3 regions of the Rossellomorea sp. GCM10028870 genome follow, and region 1 is predicted to be linked to each of the others. Evidence: riboswitches for the same ligand, from Rfam matches in the RefSeq annotation. Region 1 holds a riboswitch; each other region holds the start of a gene.
The links. A riboswitch is a leader RNA that binds a small molecule or an ion and turns the genes downstream of it on or off. The one in region 1 is predicted to bind S-adenosylmethionine.
Positions count from the first base shown of each region.

Region 1 (5,042 bases):
TGACTCCTTGTTCACTTAAATACTTCACTACCTCTTCCTGATTATCAATGATTTGGTTCTTCCCTTGGATTTTGATTGTCGTCATAATCTGACTCCTCCTTTAGTAATTGATCTCGTGTTCGTTAAAGATAAAAGAGTGAGTTGATATTGAAATAAAAACTCACAAGCTTCTAATAGTTTCTTAGCTTCAAAACCGGTTCGTCCCCATACTGTGATACCGTGGTTCCGAATGAGCACCGCCCCTTTGTCTGCTTTAATAAAGGACTGAAACTCCTCGGCAAGCGTCGGTATATGAGCATGATTACGAATGATGGGAATGGATAAAGAATCATCTTCCTCCCACTTATCCCACGCTTTAATTAATTCTTGGTTTCTAAATGTGACGATACCTTCATCCCCATACAGTTCACTGATTACATTATTCGCCACAGTATGGACATGTAAGCTGCAACCTGCTGAGCTTTCTTTGAAGATATGACTGTGCAGCAGTGTTTCGGCTGATGGTTTTAAGTGAGTATCCTCAATGGCCTCACCATGAGCATTCACTAGGAGGAAATCTTCTTTTGTGTGCTTTCGTTTATCCTTTCCACTTGCCGTGACCAGGAAGGTAGCAGGGGAAGAACTCACTCGTATCGCAAGGTTTCCACTCGTCCCCATGAACCAGTCCCTGTCTGCCAGTTCTCTTTTGATATCAGCGAGTTCTTCCCACTCCGATTGATAGGGATTCATATTTTCACTCCTTTTTCAATGACGTCCATGCAATCATGAAAGGATTCAAACGGATGATAGGGGATACCTATTTCTGCGCATGTATAGGCCAAATAGTCTCTGGCGATCACAGTATCTCCAAGCTTTGCCATTTCGATATCTGTGACTGAGTCCCCTATCACAATGACCTTCGTGTCTTCTGTTAATGACAATGTTCTCAAAATAGAAGGCTTACAGCATCCACATCCTTTACTTTCACAGTGATCGTCACATGGATGTGGCCAATGAATCGTTATGGCCGAATCGTTAAAGCTTGCTTCATTACAAAAAACTCCATTAAAAGGCCCGTATTCTTTTAGTAATGGTTGAACAAAGAAGTCAATTCCTCCACTAACGATATACAAAGGAATCTCATGGTCTTTTGTGTAGTCTACAAATTCCTTAAACCCTTCACGTATGACAGCAGTATCTAATAGATACTGAACCATTTCGTCTTTTTGGGATGAAGGAATAAGTGAAAACAACTTGCCTACACCTTCTTTAATGGAAATCGACTGATTTAAGATGTCATCTTTGATAGGTTCCCATGCTGGGGGAGCAAAGGTTTTCATCAATGAGATGATATTATCTGTTTCTGTAATCGTTCCATCAAAATCACAGAAAATGATTGGATGACCCACTACACCTTTACCTCCTCTCCCCATAGGGATAGGGCTTTGCGAAGTTCACCATGAGTTTCAGCCGCCTCATTGAGAGACGTTCCTTTTAAAACAGCATCGATAGCTTGAACGAATGCTTTTCCTCCTCCACTTGCTCCGTCAGGGTGACCATGAATGCCCCCTCCTGCATTAATGACACAGTCTATACCGAAATCTTTCACCAAAAGCGGAACAAGTGCGGGATGAATGCCGGCTGAAGGTACTGGCAATGCCCTTTTCAAGTGGGCATCTTCCTTCGTTAACTCATGGCTTACGGATAGAACTTTGCTCTTCTCTAATGCGACACTTCCGTATGGTGATGGAAATAGTGAAAAATCGGCTCCGGCCATTCGTAATAATTTACCTAACCATAAAGAGTAGCTCACACCATATGCAGGAGATGCTGCAGCAGCCCCGGCAAAGGCAGGGTGGGCCATGATCGGCAATGCGATCTCATTGTCCTCTCTCAATTCCTGGAGAACATCGAGGCCGTAAGAAAATACATTGAATAATAGAGCCTGTGCTCCAAGCTCTTTTGCTTTTCTTGCTTTATCCCGTAATTGTGATGTTCTGCCTGTCAGATTAACTGCATACAACGTTCTCTTCCCTGTTTCCTCAAACACTTCGTGCAGCACTTTTTTCCCTAAGCTGACTCTCTCAGAAAAGGGTGTCAGTGGATTATCAAATAAAATTTCATCGTCTTTTACTGCATCGACTCCGCCTAGAGCCTGGGCTCTTAATTGATTTTCCAGGTAGGTGAGATCTCTGCCGATCACTCCTTTAAAGATGCTCATTAACAACGGTCTTTTATGTACCCCTGTTAACTCCCTGATCCCTTCAATTCCAAATCGTGGACCAGGATAGGTTTTTTTTAAGTCTTTCGAAAACTCTAAATCTACTAATTTCACTTCGCCATCCAGGGAAAGCTTACCGAATACCGTTGTAAGAATGGCTGGGATATCATTTGAATAGTTATACCCGGGATATCCAATCTGCACCTCACCCCGGGGACCATCTTCGCCTTCCCACTCCTTCACGGAAACGACTCTCCCCTTGTACTTGCTCAATTGTTCCTGTTCCAGAAGCGGCAAGTCCGTCCATGAACCGACCGTCAATCCCAAGGCAATCCCCTCTGCCTTTTTCTCGAATGAACCGCTCTTTCCCTTTAGTTGATAGGTTGCTATCACTTCACTCATTGTCGTATTGCCTCCTTATGAAAAAAAAGCTACTCTTAGCCGCATGTTGATTTCATCAGCTCTGCAAACAAAAAACCTCTTCCAGATAAGAAGAGGTTTGAATTCGTCACTCTTTCTTATCTGTCAGCCATATAGCTGCAAGAATTAGCACCGTGCTAAAATAAGTCGGTTGCCGGGCTTCATCGGGCTGGTCCCTCCGCCTGCTCTTGATAAGAATTTCATTATTCATTATTTCAGTTGGATTATTGCACCATTTTCAGCTTATGTCAATCCCTTTTGTGGAATAATTCTAAACTTTCTATACGTGAAATCGCTTCTTTTATCCGATCGTTTGTGGATAAAAGACCTACACGTACATACCCTTCTCCGAATTCTCCAAAGCCAACACCCGGAGCAACAGCGACTTTGATTTTTTCAAGTAGATAGGTTGAGAACTCTACGGATGTAAATCCTTCAGGCACCTTTAACCAGGCGAAGAAGGAACCTTGTGGAGCTTTTACATCCCACCCTATTTCCTGAAGACCAGAGATTAATAGTTTTCTTCTTTCTTCATATGTTGAAACTAATGCATTCACGCATTCCTGCGAGCTTAAAAGGGCGGTGGTAGCCGCTTCTTGAATGGCGCCGAACAGACTCACATATAGGTGGTCTTGAAGGACGTTAATCGCTTCAATGACACTCTTATTCCCCACTGCAAACCCCACTCTCCAGCCAGCCATATTATACGTTTTCGATAATGTATAAATTTCTATGCCAACATCCTTGGCTCCTTCTGTTTCCAAGAAGCTAATAGGCTTCCGTCCATCAAACCCAATCGCTCCATAGGCAAAGTCATGTACAACACAAATATCATGCTGATCGGCAAGTTTCACTGTTTCTTCAAAAAATGAGGTTGTAGCGATCGCACCAGTAGGATTATTAGGATAGTTAAGAAACATTAACTTTGCACTTTCTAACTCTTCACGAGACTGTTCTCGATAATCAGGTAGAAATCCATTTTCCTCACGGAGAGGCATTTTGATCATGCGGGCTTCTGCTAATGCTACCCCGGATAAATAATCCGGGTAACCAGGATCAGGCACTAATACACCATCACCAGGGTTCAATAAACATTGAGGAATTTCAACTAAACCTGCCTTTCCTCCGAACAGCACAGCTACCTCTGTTTCCGAATCTACTTTTACACCGTATTCACGGAGGTAGAAGGCGGCAATCGCCTCTTTAAATGACGATAAGCCACGGAATGGAGGATATTTATGATTCGATGGTGAAGCAGCTGCTTCTGTCAGTTTTTCCACAATATGTGGAGGAGTCGGCTGATCCGGATTTCCCTGCCCTAAATTAATGACATCATGTCCCTCTTCCACAACCGCATTCACTGTACTTGCAAGGGATGCGAAAAATTGTTCAGGTAATAAATCTAAACGTTTTGCCTTACTAAAGGTTTTCATATACTCACCCACTACATTTTTTTGAAAATTAATTACTTTCAAATTCTAGTCACAAATGATATAACGGAAAATAAAGAATGTAAAGGAATAAATTCCAAAAGTCTATAATGAGGTGAAGCAAATGATTCAAAAGATAGGTCTCGCACAAATGGATATTGTGTTCGGAAACCCTGAAGAAAACAAGAAAAAAGTAGAACAATGGGTTAAAAAAGCGAAGAATGACGGCTGTGATACAGTTGTGCTGCCTGAGCTTTGGACGACTGGATATGACCTTACAAGAATGGATGACATCGCTGATAACGGAGCGAAAGATTCATCTTCTTTCCTGACTTCTCTATCAAAGAAATATTCCATTCACATTGTAGGTGGTTCTGTGGCAAACAAAACACAGAATGGGGTGAGCAATACACTTTTAGTTGCGAATTCCGATGGCAGGTTGGTGAAACAGTATTCAAAGCTTCACCTTTTCAAGCTAATGAATGAACATCATTATTTACTTCCTGGACAAGAAGATGGCATGTTCACCCTTCAAGAAACAGAGATGGCAGGATTGATTTGTTACGACATTCGTTTTCCGGAATGGTTCAGAAAACATGTACTATTGGGAGCCAAGATTGTTTTTGTCGTAGCAGAGTGGCCAGCAGCACGAATTGATCACTGGCAGACCCTCTTAAGGGCACGAGCGATTGAAAATCAGTGCTTTGTAATCGCCTGCAACCGTGTGGGCAGTGACCCGAACAATGAATTCGGCGGTTGTTCCCTCATCATTGATCCCTGGGGAGAAATTCTTTCAAAGGGATCTCAAACGGAAGAATTGGTTTCAGCTGAAATCAATTTACATGAAGTAGAAAGAGTCCGAAAACAGATTCCGATATTTCAGGATCGAAGACCTGATTTTTATTAGAAAGGTTATTTCTTTAAAAAAACCGTTGACATGGAAAATACTTCAATGGTACCATTCAATTCATATGGAACATTCTGAAAGTTTA
Region 1 is NZ_JBHTGN010000001.1:1,717,580-1,722,621, forward strand. It holds gene ACFQWC_RS08850 (1,2-dihydroxy-3-keto-5-methylthiopentene dioxygenase) at 1-85, opposite strand, end outside; gene ACFQWC_RS08855 (methylthioribulose 1-phosphate dehydratase) at 82-729, opposite strand; gene ACFQWC_RS08860 (2-hydroxy-3-keto-5-methylthiopentenyl-1-phosphate phosphatase) at 726-1,388, opposite strand; gene ACFQWC_RS08865 (2,3-diketo-5-methylthiopentyl-1-phosphate enolase) at 1,388-2,602, opposite strand; SAM riboswitch class I at 2,716-2,818, opposite strand; gene ACFQWC_RS08870 (pyridoxal phosphate-dependent aminotransferase) at 2,869-4,053, opposite strand; gene ACFQWC_RS08875 (carbon-nitrogen family hydrolase) at 4,175-4,957, shown strand.

Region 2 (5,042 bases), 700 kb from region 1:
GACTCTGCCGTGGAAATTGAAGCTGCCAGATGGCTTGTGCTAAATGCAGCATTCACGCTGGATCAAGGAGAAGATAATCGCCATGTTGCATCGATTGCCAAGCTGTACGGATCGAATATGGGCAATCGGGTAGTGGATCGGGTCCTTCAAATTCACGGAGGGATGGGCTACACAAGAGAGCTTCCCATCGAACGCTGGTATCGTGAAGCAAGATTGTGGCGGATTTATGATGGTACTGATGAAATTCAAAAACTGATCATTTCACGGAATCTATTAAAAGGGCATGTAAAAGTGGGCCAATTTGTTTAAAGGAATAGGGAGGTAATGTGAATGGGTGATAGATTTAGAGGAAAAGTAGCTTTAGTAACAGGCGGGAGCCGGGGGATCGGTAAAGCGATTGCAAAGCTCTTTGCAGAAGAAGGGGCAATGGTTGCCATCATTGACGTGAATGAAGAGGCACTTTTGGAAATCAGCGAGGAATTGAAAAAGTATGAAATATATACAAAAGTTGCGAATGTAATAGAATCCCGGGAAGTAGAAGAGGCCATAAACGAAGTCTATGAAACTTTCGGCTCCGTTGATATTGTCATCAACAATGCAGGAGTCATCAGAGACAATTTGCTATTTAAAATGACCGATAACGATTGGCAAACGGTCATGGATGTGCATTTGAAAGGATCATTTAACGTAGCAAAGGCAGCGCAAGGTCATATGGTGAAGAACAGGTATGGCCGTATTATTAATATCTCGTCTACCTCTGCACTCGGTAACCGCGGACAGGCAAATTACGCTACCGCTAAAGCAGGTCTTCAAGGTTTAACGAAAACTCTGGCAATAGAGCTTGGACCTCTGGGCATTACGACCAATGCAGTCGCCCCCGGATTCATCGAAACGGAAATGACTAGAGAAACGGCGAGGCGGATCGGAATACCCTTTGAACAACTGGTGGAAGCGAGTCTTCAAGGAATTCCTGTAGGAAGGAGCGGGCAGCCGGAAGATATAGCGAATGCAGTGGCGTTTTTTGCGGATGAAAGCTCGTCATTCGTTAACGGTCAAGTCCTATACGTAGCTGGCGGGCCGAAAGCCTAAAGGGAGAAAGAGGTGAAGGATATGTTTGAATCTTATATTGGTAAACGCTCAACTTCCGTAGAAAATTGTGTGGAAAAAGGAGCGGTCCGTAAGTTTGCCGAAGCCATTGGAGATCTCAATCCCATTTATGTTGATAAAGAAGCAGGAAAGAGATCCAGGTTCAGGGGGAATATCCCTCCCCCCACTTTTCCCAGAGTGTTCGACTATGGAACGATTGAAGGTTTTCATTTACCGAACGTCGGGTTAATTCATGGTGAACAATCTTTTCACTATGAAAGACCACTGAAGGTCGGGGAATGTATTCAGTGTTACACGAAAATAAAAGATTACTATGAACGGAAAGGATCGGGTGGAACACTTGGTTTTCTTGTAATAGAAGACATCGGTGAAGATTCAGGAGGGAAAAGGGTTTTCACTTCCGAAGCGATTGTCATTATCACTGAAGCGGTTAAAGAGAGGTTGGGAATATGACTAAACTATCATCCTTTAATATAGGTGAAATCCTTCCCCTTGTTGAGTTAGGTCCAGTCTCGAGAATCGACTTAATCAAATATGCAGGAGCCTCGGGGGATTATAACCCCATTCATACGATCGATGAGGAGGCGCATAAACTGGGTCTTCCAGGAGTCATTGCTCATGGCATGTGGACGATGGGCAATGTCTCCAAGCTTTTTAGTGATCTTTATGAAGAAGGATATATCAAAGAGTACACCGTCCGGTTTAAAGGGATGGTTTTATTGAACGATGTCATTACATTGATTGCAGAAGTATCAGAAAAACAGGATGATCTCATACATTTTAAAGTTTTTGCGGTCAACCAGGACCAGAAAAAAGTGATCGAGGGTAAATTAATCTTTCAATTATTTTGATCACTCAGGTGAAAATAGTGTCCTATAGCGTTAATAAAGCGAATAGAAATAAAGAGAAAGAAGGCTTTACAAGAAAAATAAGCCAAAAGACATAAATCCGATAGAGAAACTCGGGTTGACTTCCTTGTAGAATATGATATTATTTAGAATATTAAAATTAATAACTCTTATCCAGAGTGGTGGAGGGATCTGGCCCTGCGAAGCCCAGCAACCTACGTTATGTAAGGTGCTAATTCCAGCAAAATGTGAAGTCATTTTGGAAGATAAGGTATCCTTACCTGAACAACTTTCCAAAATGGAGGGTTGTTTTTTTTCATTCATGTTTTTCTGGATAAGATAAAAATTGGGGGAATCATGTGACTAAAGAAAAAAATCAAGAAGCAGATTATGATGTTGTAGTCGAAAAGATCACTTCGATGTTGAAGACGATGAGTTTTGGATCGATTACAATTGTGGTTCAGGACGGTAAAGTCATTCAATTGGAGAAAAACGAGAAAGTGCGAATTAAATAAGCTGACTAGACAAACTAGAGGCGCATAACACAGATAAAGGAAATTCCTATATCTTGTTATCGCCTCTTTTTGTTTGGATGAGCGGGAAAGGGGTGTATCATGTTAACCTATCGAACTTGGAAAAAACCATCCATCAATTTTGAAATTGATCCGGTCTATAAAGGAGCGCTTAACGTCCTTGAGTGGACGTATGATCATTATGGTGAAAGTGTCGTATATGCATGCAGTTTTGGCATTGAAGGGATTGTATTAATCGATCTCCTAACCAAAGTGCAACCGAAAGCAGCCATAGTATTTCTTGATACAGGTGTTCATTTCAAGGAAACCTATGAAACGATTGAAAAGGTGAAGGAGAAGTATCCTGGTATCACCATTCATATGAAAAAGCCTGAATTAACGCTCCAAGAGCAAGCAGGAACATATGGAGATAAGTTGTGGGAGAGAAACCCCAATCAATGCTGTCAAATTCGAAAGCTTGACCCTTTAAAAGATTCCTTATCCAAAGGGAATGCTTGGATCTCAGGATTAAGAAGAGAACAATCACCTACAAGAAGTCAGGTTGAATTCATCAATAAGGATGACAAGTTTCAATCAGTTAAGATTTGTCCATTGATTCACTGGACGTGGAAGGAGATTTGGAGGTATGTCCATAAGCATAACCTATCCTATAATCCACTTCATGATCAGGGGTATCCAAGTATCGGATGCTTCCATTGTACAACACCATCCATAGACATCAATGATCTCCGCTCCGGTAGATGGAAAGGAAAAGGGAAAACCGAATGCGGTCTTCATTAAAAAGAGGTGACATTCTTTGCTTGAAACATTCGCCCTGATCATAAGCTTGTTCTTCGCTATGAACATTGGTGCCAGCGGAGCGGCAGCATCGATGGGGGTTGCGTATGGTGCAGGAGCAATAAAAAACATCAGGAATTCATTATGGATCTGCGCTGCAGGTGTCCTGAGTGGTGCTGTTCTTGGTGGTGGAGAAGTAGTTAAAACCATTAGTTCAGGGATTATCCCGCAGCATGTACTCTCCATCAAAATCGTGGTCATCATTTTGTTATCCGCCACCATATCCTTGTTCCTTGCAAATGTGATAGGGATCCCGCTGTCTACAAGTGAAGTAACGGTAGGAGCGGTTGTAGGAGTTGGAGTCGCATATCAAGTTCTATATGTGAAATCACTTTTAACAATCATGTCATTCTGGGTGATTGTCCCGGTCATTGCCTTCGGGATTACATGGGTATTCGGTATATGTTTAGTAAAACTTGAAAAGCGTGGTTTCCATTTTGAAAAAAGGTGGCTTGCGTACCTTTTGATTATCGCCGGATTCTTTGAAGCGTTTTCGGCAGGGATGAATAATGTAGCCAACGCCGTCGGTCCATTAGTGGGTGCGGGTTTAATGTCTCCTTCTCGGGGGATTTGGCTGGGTGGCTTATTCGTTGCCCTCGGAGCTATCATACTGGGGAAAAAAGTAGTGGAAACAAACGGGAAAAAAATTACACACTATTCAAAAGCCGAAGGAATCCTCATTTCTTCTACAGGAGCGATCCTTGTGATGGTGAGCTCACTGTATGGATTACCGATTCCGCTTACTCAGGTTACTTCGTCCTCGATCATAGGCCTCGGGATGGCGAAGAACGGCAAACATATGCTGCAAAAGAAAATTGTCAAAAAAATCGTCAAAATATGGGTGGTCTCTCCCCTGATTTCACTTAGTATTTCATATTTTTTAGTAAAGCTCGTGATCGATAGCGATCTATATTCGATTGTGGTTCCAATAAGCGTCATTATCGCAACTGTGGGAGCACTATCCCTCATGCGAGTGATCAATGAAGAAAGGCGATCCGTTCACGAAGACGGAGGCGGAATTTAATCTTAATTCCGATTAAAACAATATGTTAAGGAGGATAAATGATGAGTTTACAGCCCCACGGAGGAACGCTTGTTCAATCATATTTACCAGAAGAGCCCTATGAGGATATTCTCCATGAGATCCCGTTAGACGAAACCGCGTTAAGTGATTTGGAACTTATTGGAATAGGTGCATACAGCCCTATAAATGGATTCTTGACTGAAGTTGATTATCAACATGTAGTAGAAAGTTTACGTTTGCGAAACGGCAGCGTGTGGAGCATCCCGATTACCTTGCCCATTGCAAAAGAAAAAGCAGGAGACGTAAAGAAAGGCTTAAAGAGCCGCCTTGTTTATAAGGGGGAAACATATGGCCTCATTGAAGTCGAGGATATTTATGAACCAGACAAACAGAAAGAAGCCTTTCTCGTATACGGAACGACCGACAAGGATCATCCAGGTGTCAAGAAATTATTCCAACGTGGAGATGTGTATGTAGGTGGGAAAATCAGCCTTATTAAACGTCTTTCCAAACCGTTCAACGAGTATACATTTGACCCAAGTGAAACGAGAAAGTTGTTTAAGGAAAAGGGATGGAAAACGATTGTCGGTTTCCAAACGAGAAATCCTGTTCACAGGGCCCATGAGTATATTCAGAAAACGGCATTGGAAACCGTGGATGCACTCTTCTTAAATCCGTTGGTTGGCGAAACAA
Region 2 is NZ_JBHTGN010000001.1:1,016,678-1,021,719, forward strand. It holds gene ACFQWC_RS05335 (acyl-CoA dehydrogenase family protein) at 1-309, shown strand, start outside; gene fabG (3-oxoacyl-ACP reductase FabG) at 331-1,089, shown strand; gene ACFQWC_RS05345 (MaoC family dehydratase N-terminal domain-containing protein) at 1,111-1,560, shown strand; gene ACFQWC_RS05350 (MaoC/PaaZ C-terminal domain-containing protein) at 1,557-1,958, shown strand; SAM riboswitch class I at 2,123-2,228, shown strand; gene ACFQWC_RS05355 (YezD family protein) at 2,315-2,470, shown strand; gene ACFQWC_RS05360 (phosphoadenylyl-sulfate reductase) at 2,570-3,268, shown strand; gene ACFQWC_RS05365 (sulfate permease) at 3,327-4,349, shown strand; gene sat (sulfate adenylyltransferase) at 4,391-5,042, shown strand, end outside.
Region 2: linked by a shared signal. The riboswitch ahead of ACFQWC_RS05355 (YezD family protein) and the one ahead of ACFQWC_RS08865 (2,3-diketo-5-methylthiopentyl-1-phosphate enolase) in region 1 are both predicted to bind S-adenosylmethionine.

Region 3 (5,042 bases), on a different contig from region 1:
TCGCCGATCAAACGGCGGTTAGGGTCTGCGGATAAAGTCGTTTTTCCAGTTCCGGATAAACCGAAGAACAATGCCACATCGCCTTCGCGTCCCACGTTTGAAGAGCAGTGCATGGAAAGGATATCGGATTCAGGAAGCACGTAGTTCATGACAGAGAAAATCGATTTCTTCATTTCACCTGCATACTCAGTACCACCAATCAGGACAATTCTTCTTTCGAATGATACAATGATAAATGTTTCAGAATGAGTTCCGTCAACTTCGGGATCCGCCTTGAAGTTCGGAGCAGAAACGATTGTGAATTCTGATTGGTGACCCTTTAGCTCTTCTTCTGTCGGGCGAATGAATAATTGATGAGCGAAAAGATTATGCCAAGCAAATTCGTTGATAACCTGAATCGGCAGTCTATGTTTTGGGTCTGCACCTGCGAACCCTTGGAATGAGAACACTTCTTCTTTTTCTTTTAAGTAATTGATCACTTTTGTATATAGTTTATCGAATGATTCTGAAGAGATGGGTTGATTGACAGAACCCCACTCAATCTTATCCTTCGTGGATGGTTCTTCAACAATAAATTTATCCTTAGGAGAGCGTCCTGTGTATTTACCAGTTTCTGCTCTGACTGCACCTGATGATGTTAAAACGCCTTCATTGCGTTGAAGGACTTTTTCAACTAGTTGGGAAACAGATAATTGTTCCTGAATATTTTGACCGTTAAGTAATTCTGTTAATTCATTAGACATGCTCACTGAATTCATTAGAACCCTTCCTTTATATAAATTTATTTAATGGCATCGCTTACTTCACAAAAATAGTATAACACAATCAAGCTATTAGTCTATACTATTTATTTAATTTTATAATGTGTCTTCATTTTGTCACATTTTTCGTCCAAATACAGCTTGTTTCTTCTTATATATATGAAGAAAAAATCTAAATGTTTAGCCTCATTACCCCATTAGGTTATTTTAATGAAGAAAAATAGGTTGAAGTCATAAAAAGAGGCTAAAAGATTGGTTAAACCTGTCACTCGAAAAAAAGTTGACACCTCTAGTCCTAAACGTTATCATTGTTCCTTGAACGGATACTCTTATCCTGAGCTGGTGGAGGGAGCAGACCCTATGAAACCCAGCAACCTGCTAAATAGTGAATGGATCTTATACTTTGAAACGATCCGATTAAGCGAAGGTGCTAAACTGAGGCAAGGTCTATGAACCTTGAACGATAAGAGAGAAAAGGCGCGGCTATGATCTGAAACCTTTCCTCTATTGCTTTAATCATGAGGAAGGGTTTTTTCTGTTTATAGAGGATCAAATGCACATAATTCATGATTTTTTTATAAAAAAACCATGTTTACTTCATACTACTTAGGGAATGAGTACCGTATCTGTTTAATGTTTTGTTAGATCAAAGTCTAACAAATAGCTTAAGGAGGAACCTTGATGTCAACTAAACGTCGTCTGTTTACATCTGAGTCCGTAACCGAAGGACATCCAGATAAAATTTGTGACCAAATTTCTGATTCAATTCTTGATGCAATTCTTACCAATGACCCTAATGCTCGTGTAGCATGTGAAACGTCTGTTACAACGGGTCTTGTACTTGTTGCAGGTGAAATTACAACTAGTACGTATGTCGATATTCCGAAAATCGTTCGCGAAACAATCCGTGAAATTGGCTACACTCGTGCGAAATACGGCTTTGACGCTGAAACATGTGCAGTATTGACATCCATCGATGAGCAATCTGCTGATATCGCTCAAGGGGTAGACCAGGCACTTGAAGCCCGTGAAGGACAAATGACGGATGAGGAGATCGATGCAATCGGAGCAGGTGACCAAGGGTTAATGTTTGGATTCGCTTGTAATGAAACGAAAGAGCTTATGCCTCTTCCCATTTCCCTTGCTCACAAAATTTCCCGTCGCTTAACGGAAGTTCGTAAAGAAGAAATTCTTCCTTACTTACGTCCTGATGGAAAAACGCAAGTAACAGTTGAATATGATGAAAACGACAAGCCGGTTCGAATCGACACGATCGTTATCTCTACTCAACATCACCCTGAAGTAACGCTTGAGCAAATCCAGCGTAACTTGAAGGAATATGTCATCGATCCGGTTGTACCGAAAGAACTGATCGATGAGCAAACAAAATATTTCATCAACCCGACAGGTCGTTTCGTTATCGGTGGACCACAAGGTGATGCAGGTTTAACAGGACGTAAAATCATCGTTGACACATACGGCGGATATGCTCGTCATGGTGGCGGTGCATTCTCTGGTAAGGATGCAACGAAAGTGGACCGTTCAGCGGCATATGCAGCACGTTTCGTAGCGAAGAACATTGTAGCAGCTGGTTTAGCTGAAAAATGTGAAGTTCAATTAGCGTATGCAATCGGTGTTGCTCAACCGGTATCTATTTCAATCGACACATTCGGAACGGGTAAAGTATCAGAAGACGTATTGATTGATGTTGTCCGCAACAACTTTGACCTTCGTCCTGCTGGCATCATCAAAATGCTGGACCTTCGTCGTCCGATCTACAAGCAAACAGCTGCTTACGGACACTTCGGCCGTAACGATATTGATCTTCCTTGGGAGCGTACAAACAAAGCTGAAGCATTAAAAGCAGAAGCGTTAGGCGAATAAGATAAGATCAAAGAGACCAACACTCTATGGGTGTTGGTCTCTTTTTGATGAGTGGCATTTCTAATTGATTCGGCGAAATTTATTAGTTTGTGTCACATGGCAGACATATCCCGATACTGGCAGATATATTTCTAAAACGGCAGATAAAACCTGTTCGAGGAAACAATCACACGTGTTACACCTGAAAATATTACATGAGTAATCTAATGAAGGATGGGGTATCCCAAGTATAAGAAGTTAAAATGGTTTGATGCTTTTATAATATTGTCCTTTTTCAGCGTATTCTCTGGAAATGCGCTTCATTTCGCTAATATCATGTTCGTTTAGCTCTCTCACTACTTTTGCTGGCCTGCCGAATGCCAGCGTATTAGGAGGAATGACTTTCCCTTGAGGAACAAGGCTTCCTGCTCCAATAAAAGCTCCTTCACCAATTTCAGCATTATCGAGAATAATGGATCCCATACCGATTAACGCTTTCTTTCGAATTTTGCAGCTATGTAGAATCACTCCATGGCCGACGGTTACTTCATCTTCAAGAATAAGAGGGTTATTTGGACTCTGATGGAGAATGGAATTATCCTGTATATTTACTTTATTACCGATTTTCGTTGGAGCGACATCCCCTCTGATGACGGTGTTAAACCAAATACTGGACTCTTCCCCGATCTCGACATCCCCGGAGATGGTCACATAATCGGCAATGTAAGCTGAGTGAGAGATGACTGGTTTTTTATCATGATACGGATAGAGCATTTTTTACTACCCCTTTCAATAATATTTACTATAATAAATGGTAGCAGAATTCAATCAATTAGAGAACTATAAAGGAGGGATTGCCATGTGGAAATGGGAAACAGATCAAGAAGCAAAGGCAGTCATCGTCATCATTCATGGAGCAATGGAACATCATGGCAGGTACGGTTGGCTCATTGAAATGTGGCGTGCAGCAGGCTATCATGTCATAATGGGGGATTTACCGGGGCAGGGTATGACCTCAAGAAGTAAAAGAGGACATATTGATTCCTTTGATGAATATATAGTGGAAGTGAAAGATTGGGTACAGGCAGCATATCAATTTGAATTACCAGTATTTATGATAGGTCATAGTATGGGGGGGCTTGTTGCGGTGCGTATGCTTCAGGAATCCCATGTGAACCTGGCAGGTGTGATCTTGTCCTCACCTTGTTTAGGCTTGGTCACGACCCCTTCAAAACCGATCGAGCTCTTGTCCCACGGTTTGAATAAGATCGCTCCCATGGTGAAGTTTCCATCCGGGTTAACGATCGATATGGCAACAAGAAATGCAGACGTACGTGAAATTGACAGCAACGATTCACTCTATATCACCAAGGTGTCCGTCCGCTGGTACAGGGAGCTCGCCCATGCGATCAAACTGGCTTTTATAAACCTGGAAAAAATGCCTGACGTTCCACTGCTCGTGTTGCAGGCTGGTGATGACAAAATCGTCGATAAAAAAGCAGTGAAAAAATGGTTCAACGAACTGTCTTTATCTGAAATGCATTACAAAGAATGGCCGAAGTGCTATCATGAAATCTATAATGAACCAGAACGAGAAGATATCTTTGAGTACTCCAAAATTTTCATTGAAAGTCGTTTGAAAGCGCTAGGATACATTTTGTAAAAGAGGTGGTAAAGGTGTCCATTCCAAGTGATCCCTTTTCGTTAATGACAAGAGTATACCGAAATGTTTTTCCGATTGTTCATAAAGAGTTAGATGAGTGGAAGAGGCGTGCAGAAGCGATCCCCAATCAGGAATTGAGAAGCCAGGCCCTTGCCAGTATAGAGCATAAAACGTTTCACTGTGAAGGTGGATCGATTCTTTCCCTGCTGGCACTGGACAGAAAAGAAGAAACGATTCGATTCATCGTCGCCTATCAAACGATAAGCGATTATTTGGATAATCTGTGTGATCGAAGCGTTTCCCTGGACCCCGACGATTTTGCCCTCCTTCATCAATCCATGAAGGACGCCCTGACGGTGGGCGCTGTCCCTGTCAATTACTATTCTTTAAGGGCGGATCAGGATGACGGGGGGTATCTGAGGGATCTAGTGCTTACCTGTCAGTCCGTTCTTGAAGCATTACAACACTATGACAGCATCAAAAAGGATCTTGTACAACTTTGTGAATACTACTGCGACTTGCAGATACATAAACATGTAAAAAAAGAAGAACGGGTAGGAAGGCTGCAGAATTGGTTTGAAACTCACCGTTCGAACCTTCCGGAAATGAATTGGTACGAGTTTTCCGCCTGCTCCGGGTCCACACTCGGTATCTTCTGTTTAGTTTCATACGCATGCCGGAGCGATTTTCAGCCGTCGCACACAGAAAAAATCAAACGTGGATATTTTCCATACATTCAGGGCCTGCATATTCTT
Region 3 is NZ_JBHTGN010000006.1:166,763-171,804, reverse strand. It holds gene pckA (phosphoenolpyruvate carboxykinase (ATP)) at 1-758, opposite strand, end outside; SAM riboswitch class I at 1,088-1,231, shown strand; gene metK (methionine adenosyltransferase) at 1,443-2,645, shown strand; gene ACFQWC_RS21345 (gamma carbonic anhydrase) at 2,883-3,398, opposite strand; gene ACFQWC_RS21340 (alpha/beta fold hydrolase) at 3,484-4,287, shown strand; gene ACFQWC_RS21335 (tetraprenyl-beta-curcumene synthase family protein) at 4,302-5,042, shown strand, end outside.
Region 3: linked by a shared signal. The riboswitch ahead of metK (methionine adenosyltransferase) and the one ahead of ACFQWC_RS08865 (2,3-diketo-5-methylthiopentyl-1-phosphate enolase) in region 1 are both predicted to bind S-adenosylmethionine.